Regions from separate parts of the Edaphobacter sp. HDX4 genome, predicted to be linked through region 2. Evidence: predicted binding sites of a transcription regulator. Region 2 holds the regulator's gene; each other region holds the start of a gene.
The links. Region 2 encodes LexA, which represses DNA repair genes until DNA is damaged. Its sites were predicted from a motif close to CANTTCGCTTTTTATTCGC; they were not measured.
Positions count from the first base shown of each region.

Region 1: recA (recombinase RecA) is a predicted target of LexA. The motif match lies at 1,382-1,400, and genes of this name have one in related genera.
Region 3: JAO29_RS08450 (putative DNA modification/repair radical SAM protein) is a predicted target of LexA. The motif match lies at 1,968-1,986, and genes of this name have one in related genera.

Region 1 is NZ_JAEDXW010000001.1:139,675-143,850, reverse strand. Features, by position in the region: gene JAO29_RS00560 (FAD-dependent thymidylate synthase) at 1-532, shown strand, start outside; gene JAO29_RS00555 (PEP-CTERM sorting domain-containing protein) at 585-1,169, opposite strand; gene recA (recombinase RecA) at 1,456-2,532, shown strand; gene JAO29_RS00545 (Spy/CpxP family protein refolding chaperone) at 2,605-3,429, opposite strand; gene JAO29_RS00540 (hypothetical protein) at 3,431-3,946, opposite strand; gene JAO29_RS00535 (RNA polymerase sigma factor) at 3,943-4,176, opposite strand, start outside.
Region 2 is NZ_JAEDXW010000005.1:156,967-161,142, reverse strand. Features, by position in the region: gene JAO29_RS07330 (efflux RND transporter periplasmic adaptor subunit) at 1-898, opposite strand, end outside; gene lexA (transcriptional repressor LexA) at 1,070-1,678, opposite strand; gene JAO29_RS07320 (response regulator transcription factor) at 1,920-2,681, shown strand; gene JAO29_RS07315 (hypothetical protein) at 2,697-2,912, shown strand; gene JAO29_RS07310 (sigma-54 interaction domain-containing protein) at 2,926-4,173, shown strand.
Region 3 is NZ_JAEDXW010000006.1:172,264-176,439, reverse strand. Features, by position in the region: gene JAO29_RS08455 (UdgX family uracil-DNA binding protein) at 1-696, opposite strand, end outside; gene JAO29_RS08450 (putative DNA modification/repair radical SAM protein) at 693-1,940, opposite strand; gene JAO29_RS08445 (LLM class flavin-dependent oxidoreductase) at 2,063-3,118, shown strand; gene JAO29_RS08440 (NCS2 family permease) at 3,267-4,176, opposite strand, start outside.

The DNA of each region.
Region 1 (4,176 bases), on a different contig from region 2:
GATCGCGCTGGGAACGAAGCATCGTGGAAGGCATGACGAACTTCTAAGGGCGTTCAGTGCGGGGCAGGGATTCCGCTTCGACATTCTCATGGATATCGGTGGATTCCGTGACATGCATCGTCACCGGCGCTGCGTGCAGTTGCTGCAGGGCTACACGGATGCCCACGGTTACGAGGAGCCGATTTGCCCTGGACAGCCTACTCTGGCAGAGGCCGGGCTAGAGACCGAATACAACACCGCGATGGATGCGGCGTTCGTGGCTTACCGGGAGCTGCGGGATTCTGGTGTGCCGGAGGGTGCGCAGTCGGCGCAGTACCTCCTTCCGCTGGGAACGCGGTGCCGCTCGATGTTCAAGATGGACTTTGGCGAGGCGCTTTATATCGCGGAGCTCCGTTCCGGAGTGGCTGGTCACTTCAGCTACCGCCGCGTGGCATGGGAGATGTACACAGCGATTGCCGAACGCCATCCGGCGCTTGCGAGTCACTTCCGGATTGAGGATGTGAATCAGCCGGTGGATCTGCTGCGGCGGTAGGGGAAAGACATGGCGGGATATTGTTTACCCCGCCATGCTTCTGAGACGTATTTTATTGTGCGGAAAGTCGGCGGCGGAGGCTCCCAACGAACCCAGCTATTCCGGTGCCTAGCAGCAGGAAGGTGCTCGGTTCCGGCACGGCACTCGGCCCAGTGGAACCTCCGATCTGGGTGAAGGTGATGGCCTCTTCGAGTGAGAAGAAGTCAAATCCTCCACCAGGGGCGATGGGGGTGATGAAGTTAACCACGCCAGAGGCGTAATTTGGCGCAACATTCGTAAAGTAAGCGTTCGGCCCCCCGTATCCCGTCGTATCGGGGTTGCCGGGATTTTTTACGATACCGAAAGTGTCGATTCCATCTCCATCGAAAGCGAAGATGGGTACGCCGGTCGCGGAAAGGCTGAGGCTGCTGATGGGGCTATCGGAGTTGTTGAGAACGCCGATGATTACATCTTCGGAGCCGTCATAGGTCGACCTTAGACTGGCTCCAGCGCTTGAGGCGAGGGAACCGTCGGCACCGACCGTAAGGACTATATTGCAGTCCGTTGCGACGCCAACGGCAGGGCAGAGGGGTGCTGCCAGGGCGCTGGGGACTGCGATCCCCAGGGCCAGGGTGGAAATCAGATTCAGAATTCTCATGCAGGTGCTCTCCTTTGCATTCGCAAAATTGGAACGAGGGCCCGACTGATAATGCGTGGTAACGCATTTCGATCGCCATCCGGAAGATTGTGTTTCCATGGATTTGCGAGAAGCGTCCAGAACATTACGTGCAATTCCCTGCATGGAGCAGTCAGATGTATGGATGAAAATAAGACATTCCGATTAGAGGAGTTTCTCAGGATTTGGAGCAAATATTCGCTTTTTCTTTGCTCTCATGCAATTAAATGCTAGAATCCGCTTTGACGTTATCCGAGGGAGAGACTACGTGGCAGATGACCGCAACAAAGCAATAGAGACGGCACTTTCGCAGCTGGAGAAGCAGTTTGGCAAGGGCTCGATTATGAGGCTGGGAGCCAAAGAGGCCATCGTTCCGATCTCGGTTATCTCCACGGGTTCTATCTCGTTCGATGCTGCTCTTGGAGTAGGTGGGGTTCCTCGCGGGCGTGTGGTGGAGATATTTGGACCTGAGTCCTCGGGTAAGACGACGATTACGCTGCAGATTGTGGCTGAGGCCCAGAAGGCAGGTGGCTTGGCGGCGTTCGTGGACGCCGAGCATGCGCTTGATCCGGCGTACGCGAAGAAGCTTGGTGTGGACACGGACAACCTGCTAGTCTCGCAGCCGGACTACGGCGAACAGGCCTTGGAGATCGTCGAGGCGCTGGTGCGATCGGGAGCGATCGACGTGCTGGTAGTGGACTCGGTTGCAGCGCTGGTTCCCAAAGCCGAGCTTGACGGCGAGATGGGCGATTCGCACATGGGGCTGCAGGCACGGCTGATGAGCCAGGCACTGAGGAAGCTGACTGGAACGGTGGCGAAGTCGCGTACCTGCCTGATCTTCATCAACCAGATTCGCGACAAGATCGGCGTCATGTTCGGCAATCCGGAGACGACCACCGGTGGCCGTGCGCTGAAGTTTTACTCGTCCGTCCGTATCGATATCCGCCGTATCGGCGCTGTGAAGGAAGGCGATGTCGTCACCGGATCGCGTACCAAGGTGAAAGTCGTCAAGAACAAGGTTGCGGCTCCTTTCCGCGATGCCGAGTTCGACATCCTGTATGGCGAGGGTATCTCGCGCGAGGGTGATGTTCTTGACCTGGCGGTGCTGCATGGTGTCGTGGAGAAGAGCGGAGCGTGGTACAGCTACTCTGGCGAGAGAATCGGCCAAGGCCGGGAGAATGTCCGCAATTTCCTCAAGGAAAACAAAGATATCTTCGCCCGGATCGATGCGGAGATCCGCAAGAAGCTGAACATCGCATCCACAGATGGAGCTTCGGAGGTGCCGGCAGTTCCTGCAAACGGAGCAGCAACGGCGACTGAGGCGGTTAAGAGTAAGCGTTCGTAGTCGCACTCGAAGGGTACATAGACAAAGGCTCTCGCGAAAAGCGAGAGCCTTTGTCTATGTACGAATGTTTCTCTAGCGATCGAGGTCGACGTCGGGAGACGGCGGAGGGGGAACCTCCAGATCCGGCGCGTTGGCGGAAGGTAATCCCCCAGTGAGGAACGGTGTGGACTCCGGCAGGGATGGAGGCTGGAGCATGCTGAGTGGACCCGGCGGAGCGAAGTTAGGTCCATCAGGTCTTCCAAGTGGAAGCAGCAAGCTGTCCGGCCTTGGTCTGCCGGGATCGAAGTCTGGTCCGCCTGGGCCATGAGGAGGACCTCCACCCACGCCTTCCCTGAAGCGGAAGCGCTGATTATCCCGCTGCTGGGCCTGTAACTTCGTCCATTGATCGGTGGAAAGAACACCGCGGATGCCAAGCAGCATACGGGCATTGGCTTTTTCAAGCTCCGCGCGGGCGCTGGCTACGCGATCGATCTGGGAGAGAACCTTGTTGGTGTCAGGAGGATTCGCGGCGAGCATGGGTTCCAGCATGACTTCCTGCTTTTCAACGTTTGCTTTCAGATCGATGAGCTGGAGGCGACTCTGTTGGAAGATATCGTCCATTCGCTTCTGCTGGTCGGCAGAGAGGGAGAGTTTCTGGACGAGGTCGGGATTCTTCCACCACATGCCGCGAGGCGCAATGCGAGTCTCAGATCGCATTCCCGGACCTCCGGCCCTCGTCGGCGGGTACTCTCCGCCGTGCACCTTATGCGGTCCTTCCGGTCTTGGCATGGGAGCCGGAGCTGCAATGGGTGCAGCTGGGGAAGGCGGGACAGGTTGCTGCAGGGGCTGTTCGGCGGGACAGGAGAGGCCATACAGGGAGATGATGGCAGCGAAAGACAACAGAGAGTAGCGGGTCATATCAGTTCTTCCTTGAGCTGGAGTCGGTCTGGCTTGTCCGAGCGCCTGTGGGGTCGGCGAGCGGTTGCATGGGGCTGGGAATCGAGGAGGATACGGTCTGATCGACCTCCTCCAGTAGAGCTTCATCTCCGAGGGTGGTAGATGGGCCGTTCAGCTGGTGGGATGTGGCATTTGTAATACTGTGAATTCTGGAGGCGGTGTGCTCGTGAACCGTGATTGGAACGATAACGGCAAGGGCGAGTGCGGCCGTTGCGAGCATCCATCCGACGAGATGCCCGACGCTTTTGGAGCGAATAGCTGGAGCCCATGACCGCGCTGCCGCACTGTGACTGGCCCAGGCGGTAGTAGCGGATCGGAAGTTTTCCAGTGGCAAACAGAGAGCCGCATATTCGTCCGTGCAGTCAGGACAATTGCGAAGATGGTCATCAAGATGCGCGAGTTCGGGTTCGGTCCCCTGGGGATCCGCGATCAGCAGATCACATAGTTGTTTATGGGTAAGGTGAGATTGGGAGTTCATAACTTTTTCCTAGTGAGTTCTGCATACCGTTGCCGGATATTCGTCAACGCGCGGTAGAGATGACTTTTGACTGTGCTAAGTGGTATTCCCGTGGCGGCTGCGATCTCAGACAGCTCCATCTCCTCCACAAAGCGAAGCAGGAATATGGTGCGCTGGCGGGCTGAGAGCAGGGAGATCGTCTGCCAAAGGATGGCGACCTGTTCGGTTGCGATGATGCGAGAGTCGACCGG
Region 2 (4,176 bases):
GAGCGATCTTGGTGACTTTACCCTGGAAGGTCTTGTCCTTGAACGATTCGACTTTGATGCGGGCGGGCTGACCCATATAGACCTTGCCGATGTCCGATTCATCGACCTTGCCCTGAACGTAGACCTGGGTGGTGTCGCCGATGGTCATGATGAGGGTCGCGGTTGATCCCATCACGAGAATAGAGCTGACGGCGTCGCCCAGCTCGACATCACGCGAGAGAATGACGCCATCCATTGGGGAGGTGACGGTGGTGTAGCTGAGCTGCTCCTCAAGCTGCTTGAGCGAGGCCTGAGACTGCTGAACCTGTGCCTGCGCCTGGTGGAGCTTGGAGGTGTCCACTGCGATCTGCGCGACTGCCTTGTCGCGAGTGTTGGTCGCGGCCAGGAACTTCTGCTCTGCATCGTCAAGGGCCTGCTGAGAGACAACGCCGTCCTTGGACATGGAGAGCGCGCGCTCGTAGGTGTGCTTGAACATCGGAAGGTCGGGAGCCTCGGCGTTGACCTGGTCGTACTGAATCGCTGCCTGGGCGGCGCGAGCGTTGGATTCAGCGGCGGCAAGCTGCGCCTTTTGCGCATTGACCTGGGCGAGAATCTCCACCTGGTCGAGCTGGGCGAGGACCTGCCCCTGCTTCACGTGCTGGTTGATATCGACGTAAAGTTTGGTGACGATGCCCGAAGCTTTGGACTTGAGCTCGACCTTGGTGATGGGCTGCACCTTGCCGGTGGCGACTACCGAACGCGCGATGTCTCCCTTTTCAGCCTTCGCGAGCTGCGAGGGCTCCAGCTTTACACTGTTGCCGCGGGCTGCAACGGCGACCCCGAGGATGACGGCGACGATGAGGGCGATGACGCCGCCCCAGACCCAGAGATTGCGCTTCTGTTTGCGTTGTGTGGCCAAGGTCTTGCTCCCGCTGGTTGCTGTTGCGTTCCGATAGCGATGACGCGTACTGGGATGTGACTACGCAATGGATGGGCCCTGAGTTCCCTGAAATTTTAGAGGAAAAGAGCAGAGAATGGCCGGGCCTGCAACATGGATTTTGAGCGGGAGAGGATACGGCAGTGTTACAGCCTATGCATATTTGCGCAGGACGCCGAGGACCTTGCCCTGAATGCTTACATTTGCGGCAGGTGCGAAGATGGGTGCCATCTCGGCGTTCGAAGGCTGAAGGCGGATCATGCTTCCTTCACGATAAAAGCGCTTGAGGGTAGCATCGGAGCCATCGACGAGGGCAACGACGATCTCTCCTTCGCGCGCGGTTCGGGTGCGCTCAACCAGGACATAGTCGCCGGAGACGATGTGCTCATCCCGCATGGAATCCCCACGAACTTCGAGGGCGAAGACCTCGCGGCTGCCGATGATGTCTCCGAGCGAGATGCTTTCGGCGGTCTCGATAGCCTCGACCGGCTGGCCGGCGGCGATGCGCCCTAACAGGGGGAGGCGGTCGGAGCTGCTGCGCTTACTGCCGCGGGCGGGAAGCACGTCGATGGAACGGCTGCGATTATGGGCCCGCTGCAGAAGACCTTTGTTTTGGAGATTGGTGACGTGTTTGTGGACGGTAGCGAGCGAGCTGAGGCCGAGGCCGCTGGCGATCTCTTCATAGGAAGGGGAGTACCCGTTCTTCTGGGTGAAGCCGGAGAGGAAGTCGAGAACCTCTTTTTGTCGCCGCGTGATAGCCATGCGAAAATTGTAGCGAATAAAAGGCGAATTGCAAGCTACTTTCTTGATGCTCACCCAAAAGTGTGAGGAAGGCCTTCCCGAAGCGGGCCGGCAAGGGACTGATTCCCGTTTTGAAATGTGTCACGCAACAAAACTTCGGATGAGGCTTGAAAGCCCGGCTTCTATAAACCAAGGTAATCACACGCACCGAATATTGAGATTACGAAAGTTATCGGTCGCCAGTTTTGCGAAGGAGAACAAGATGCAGGTTTTGATTGTGGAAGACGATGCTGCGTTGGGATTGTTTCTGGAGAAGGGATTGAAGCTGGAAGGGCATCAGGTCGAGCGAGCGAGCGATGGCGAGGAAGCGCTTGCGCGATTGCAGGAGACCAGTCCGGACCTGCTGGTTCTGGATCTCAGCCTTCCAAGGCGCGATGGAGTCGAGGTGCTGGAAGAGATGCAGGGGCGCTTTGGAAACACCGCTGTCCTCGTCCTTACCGGAAGAAGCATGGTCGAAGAGCGGGTGAAGTGCCTGGATCTGGGAGCGGATGATTTTCTTCTGAAGCCATTCAGCTTTCACGAACTGATTGCGCGCTGCCGTGCGCTGTTACGACGTCGCGAGCGCTTTGCCGACCCGGTGCTTCGGAACGGCGACGTTGAACTGAATCGGATGGAGCGAACGGTGAAACGTGGCGGCATCGCTGTTGAGCTGACCGCGAAAGAGTTCGCACTGCTCGAGTACCTGATGCAGCGCAAGGAGCGTTGCTGCAGTCGCGCGGAGCTGCTGACCAGTGTGTGGCAGATGGCTGAAGACGCGGGAACCAACATTGTGGATGTGTATGTGAACTACCTGAGAAAGAAGCTGAATGCTGTGCCTGCGGATGAGGACGGCGGACATGCGGTGATCGAGACGGTGCGGGGCGAAGGCTATCGCATGGCCGGCATCGCGAAGAAGCTGCCAGGGAGAGCGCAAGTCTACACGGTAGGTTCCGGGACCATAGGTTCGTCCAGGGCAGAGGCGTAGAAGGGAGCAGCGCGAATGGAGAATCTGGTGGAACAGATGGATGTCCTGCTGCATGGATTCTGCCAGCCGCTTACGGTGCTGCAGTGCAGGCTGGCGCTGGGGGAGTTAAGCGGAGAGCCGTCCGCGATGCGAGAGGCGATCGGTGCGGCGCTGGGCGAATGCGCTCGCTTGAATCAGAAGATCGATGCGATGCGAGAGATGTTACAGCGGGCGGAGCTCCAGGACAGATAGGGGAGAGATGGGGATGACGGGCGAGACGGCGATTGAAGGAACGGGATCGATGCAGGCGGCAGTGCTTCTGGCAGCCTCTTCCGTGCGGAAGGTTGTGCTTGCGAGCGCGGATGCCGGGCTGCGTGGGAGGCTCAGGAGCTCACTGAAGGAGATGCGATGGGAGGTCTATGAGGCTGCCGGAGGAGCGGAGGCGATGGCGAGGCTGGAGGATGCGCAGCCGGAGGCTCTGCTGATGGATGGATGGCTTCCTGATCTTGAGGTGGGTGAGTTTGCAGCACAGATTCGTGCGCTGTATCCGGCCGTGGAGCTGATGGGTATGGACGGCGCGGCGGACGGAAGATCGCGGAGTCCAAGACGCAATGAGCTGCTGCATGCGCTAAGGGAGGCACAGGGAGCACGTATGACCGATACTGCAGCGTGGAATGCGGCTCCGGTGAGCGTGCCGGATGTACCGCGCGTCGTGGAGAACGACGCCAGGCGTGTTGCTGCCGAGCCGGTCGCGCTGCTGCCGGAGATGATCGGCGAGAGCGCCGCGATGCGAGAGCTTGCGCACCTGATCCGGTTGGTAGCCCCGCGATCGACGACGGTTCTGATCGAGGGCGAGACAGGGTCCGGCAAAGAGGTGGTTGCCAAGGCAGTTCATCAACTGAGCGATCGCTCGGCCAAGCCATTTGTGGTTTTGAACTGCGCGGCCATACCGGAGGCATTGCTGGAGGCCGAACTGTTCGGCCACACTCGCGGCGCATTCACGGGAGCGGTGCAGTCTCGCACCGGGCGCATTGAGGCGGCGCATGGCGGCACGTTGTTCCTCGATGAGATTGGAGAGATGCCGCTTGCGCTGCAGGCGAAGATGCTTCGCTTCCTGGAGTGCGGGGAGCTGCAGCGTGTGGGCGATAACGAGATGACGCGAGTGGATGTGAGGATCGTCGCTGCGACGCACCAGCCTTTGGAGAAGAGATCGGAGGAGGGAACGTTTCGCCTGGATCTGTATCACCGGCTCGCAGTATTTCCAGTGGAGGTTCCGCCGCTGCGGGAGCGCATGGAGGATGTGGGAATTCTCTCTGAGCACATTTTGGCGAAACTGGGACAGCGCATGCCGCGGAAGCGTTTGAGTGAATCGGCGAAGGAACGGCTGGAGGAGTATGCGTGGCCGGGAAATGTGCGTGAGCTGATGCATGTGCTGGAGCGCGCGACCATTCTTGCCGGTGAGCGGATGGAGATCGGCGCAGAAGAGATTCGCTACCGCAGAGCGACGCGGTAGAAG
Region 3 (4,176 bases), on a different contig from region 2:
GCGCGCGGGATTGAAGATGTTGGAATAGTAGGTCCGCCAGAAGGCTTCGAGCTCATCTTCCGCTGGAGCCTGGCTGCGGTCAGCGCCTGGTCCGAAGCTGGCGGTACGGGATGCGGGATCCCACGAGACGGAGTTGTCGGGAGTGAGGATGCTCCAGCGCATCACGGAAAAGCGCTCGATGAAGAATGGCGCCGCCAGGGCAAGGATGCGATGCGCAGGTTTGTGCCAGGCGATGAAGTGCTCGCCTTGCTGATCTTCGATCCTGCGGAAGCGCACGAAGGCATGCATCTTGTGGAGATCGTGCCTGACCTGATGGACGATGGAACGAAGTTGTGCGACATCGGGATCGATGGAGATGTGAAGAAGATTCTTATCCGACTGCAGACGCCAGAGGACGCGATAGAGCAGGTTCCAGCGATGGGGTGAGCGGTGATGGGCAGCGACCGCTGCGTCGTCGAGAAAAGACCGGGGCACATGGGGTGGTGTCGTGGAGCTCGACGTGCCGGATGCTGGAGCGCGGTTGTGGGAGAGATGCAGGGAGCACGAAAGAGCAGAGCGTGCATCCTGAAACTCCACTGCATCGGGCGGCGTGGCGCACGCAAGCTGCTCACGGGCGAGATTTCGCCAAAGATCGAAGCCCGAGTCCTCAGGAGCCTGAGGATCGATTACGAGCGAGGTAAGGCAGGGCGCCATCATAGCTGTCCGTCCAGCGTGGAGTGGATGGTGGGAAGGTCGAGGCCGAGATCGAGAGACAGCTGCTGTGCGGGTGGTGGTTGAAGTGGTGGTGTGGCCCGGGGCACAGAGTCGGCGGTGATGACCCAGGGAGAGACGCTGTGCACGCTGACACGCAGCCGCCGCAGATCGTCGAGGGTCAGGCGGTGGTAGCGGCGGATATCGAGGATGCGATCGACGTTGCGGTAGCCAATTCCGGGGACGCGAAGAAGCGTCTCACGCGGTGCGGCGTTTACATCGATGGGGAAGGCTTCAGGATGACGGCGGGCCCACTGGGTCTTGGGATCGACGCTGAGGTCGAGGTGCGGGTCGGCGGGCGTGGTGATCTCAGCGGCCTTGAAGCCGTAGTGCCGTAGAAGCCAGTCTGCCTGATACAGGCGGTGTTCCCGAACCATGGGCGTCGCGGCCAGAGGAAGGCGGCGGTCAGCCTTTGGGTAGGGGCTGAAGCCGGTGTAGTAGATTCGCCGCAGGTGAAAGCTGGAATAGAGTGCGTCCGCGCGCTGAATGATCTCGTGGTCGGTCGTGTCGGTCGCACCGACGACCATCTGGGTGGACTGCCCGGCTGGGGCGAACTTGGGGGTGGAGCGGATGCGCCTGCGATCTTCGTCCATCTCGGTCTTCCGGGAGTGGATCTGGTTCATGGTGGTTTCGATGACGGCAGACTTTTTCTCGGGGGCCAGTTGAACGAGGTCCTGCTGGGTGGGCAGCTCGATGTTGGCGGAGAGACGGTCGGCATAGAGGCCAGCGGTCTCGATCAGCGAGGCCGAGCAGCCCGGGATGGCTTTGAGATGGATGTAGCCGCCGAAGTGGTGCGTCTCACGCAGCGAGCGCGCAACCTGGACGAGCTGCTCCATGGTGTAGTCGGGTGATTGGATGATCCCGGAGGAGAGAAAGAGTCCCTCGATGTAGTTGCGCTTGTAGAAGTCGAGAGTGAGGTTGACGATCTCGTCCACGCTGAAGCGGGCTCGAGGAATGTCTGATGAGGCGCGGTTGACGCAGAAGACGCAGTCGTAGGTACAGAAGTTGGTGAGAAGGATTTTGAGTAGGGAGACGCAGCGGCCGTCAGGCGTGTAGGAGTGGCAGATTCCCGTGCCATCGGTGTGGCCAACCCCTTTTCCGTTGCCAGCGCGTCTGACTCCCGAGGAGGCGCAGGAGGCGTCGTACTTTGCCGCATCGGCGAGGATTTCGAGTTTTTGCTGCGTGTTCAACGTCGCACTCGCTCCAGAGACAGTATAGCGAATAAAAAGCGAATATTGTTCTCTGACTCTGGGTTTGTCTCCTGTGGATTTGCCGTGACTCCTATCATCGTGCTGCAACATCAGATAGCTATATGGCGAAAGATAGAGAACTGAGGCTCTCGGTGCTGGACCAGTCGCCGGTGGCGGAGGGAACGGCTCCGGCACAGGCGTTACAGAACTCGATCGGGCTGGCGCGGTGGGTGGATAAGCTGGGTTACACGCGCTTCTGGATGTCGGAGCATCATGCGATGGATCTGCTGGCGTGTACGGCTCCGGAGATCATGCTGGCGCGGATTGGCGCGGAGACGCACCGTATCCGGATCGGGTCGGGCGGGATCATGCTGCCGCACTACACGCCGCTGAAGGTGGCCGAGGTCTTCAGGACGCTCTACGGGCTGTATCCGGAGAGGGTGGACTTGGGATTGGGCAGGGCTCCGGGTGGAGGTCCGATGGAGTCGCTGGCGCTTCGGCGCAGCCGCAAGGTAGCGATGGAGGACGACTTCCCGGACCAGGTGACGGAGCTGCTGGCGTTTCTCGAGGACGGCTTTCCGACGGGACATCCTTTTCTGAAGGTTAAGGCCATGCCTGCGCCGGTGCCGGAGGAGAGGTACGCCGGTCCCGCGGTGTGGATGCTGGGCTCGAGCATGTGGAGCTCGGCGGCGGCGGTGGAGTTCGAGCTGCCGTACTCGTTCGCGCACTTCTTTTCGCCGGTGAAGACGAGGGATGCGATTGAAGCCTACCTGAGACACTTCAGGCCGGGCCTGCGCCGTCAGAAGCCTGAGGCGACGGTGGCAGTGGGTGTGATCTGCGCGGACAGCCAGGAGGAGGCGGAGTTTCTTTCGGCGAGCGTGAAGCTGCTGCAGCAGAGGATCCGGATGGGAGAACGGAAGCCGGTGGCGACGCCGGAGGATGCGATACGAGAGCTGAGGATGAGGGGCGAGCTTCCGCTGGAGGAAGGGGAGTGGCCGCGGTACTTTGTGGGGACTCCGGCAGTGGTGCGGGAGAAGCTGGAGCAGATGGCGGGAGAACTGGGGATCGATGAGGTGATCGTGAATACGATTGTGTGGGACCAGGAGAAGCGGCTGAAGAGCTACGAGCTATTGGCAGCCGAGTTTGGCCTTGATGCGGAGACTGGGCTGGCTGAGTAAGGCCCTCCAGCTGCGGTTTTCACGAAGGTGTCGTGATCAGGAGGCCCTGTATTTCCGTGAGTGTCTGTGGTGTTCCGGGCGGAATACAGGAATCCTTCTCTGCGTTCAGGATGACGAATCGGAACAGTCTCCTTGCATGAGAACAGCTTTAGCTGCGATGGAGGAAGAAGAAGCGCATGAGGAAGAGGGTGGCGAGGATATACAGCATCCAGCTTGATCGCTTTGCCCGGCCTGTCAGTACTTCGAGTGCGGCGTAGCTGGTGAGGCCGAAGCTGAGACCGTCGGCGATGGACCAGGTGAGAGGAATGGTCGTCACGGTGAGGAAGGCGGGGATCGCGATGACGGGGTCCTTCCACTCGATCTGTCCGAGGCCTGTCACCATGAGGCCGCCGACGAGAATGAGTGCGGGGGCGGTAGCGAAGCTGGGGATGGCTCCTACAAGCGGTGCGATGAAGAGTGCGACGGCAAAGAGGAGGCCGGTGACGATGGCGGTCACCCCCGTGCGGCCACCTGCGGCTACGCCTGCGGAGGACTCGATGTAGCTGGTGACAGTGCTGGTTCCGGTGAGCGAGCCGACGATGGTTGCGGTGGCATCGGCGAAGAAGATGCGGTTGAGCCGGGGAATCTGGTGGTCGGGAGTCATCAGCCCGGCGCGCTCGGAGACGGCGACCAGAGTTCCGATGTTGTCGAAGAGGTCGACGAAGAAGAAGACGAAGACGATCTCCGCCGCGCCGATGCGAAGCGCACCGCGAAGGTCGAGGCGAAACGCGGTCTCTCCCAACGCAGCCAGATGGTAGGGAACGGGTGCCCAGTGGACCTGCCCGCAGGCGAGACCAGCTGCCATGGTTCCGAGGACGCCGATGAGCATGGCCGCGCGGACGCGGAGCACCTGCAGGACGGCGATCAGGATGAGACCGAAGAGCGCGAGCGCGGTTGTGGGGGTGTGGAGATTGCCGAGCGACACGGTGGTGGCGGGGTTGGGGACGATGATGCCGGCGTTACGGAATCCGATGAAGGCGATAAACAGGCCGATTCCGCCGGCGACCGCGGCGTGAAGC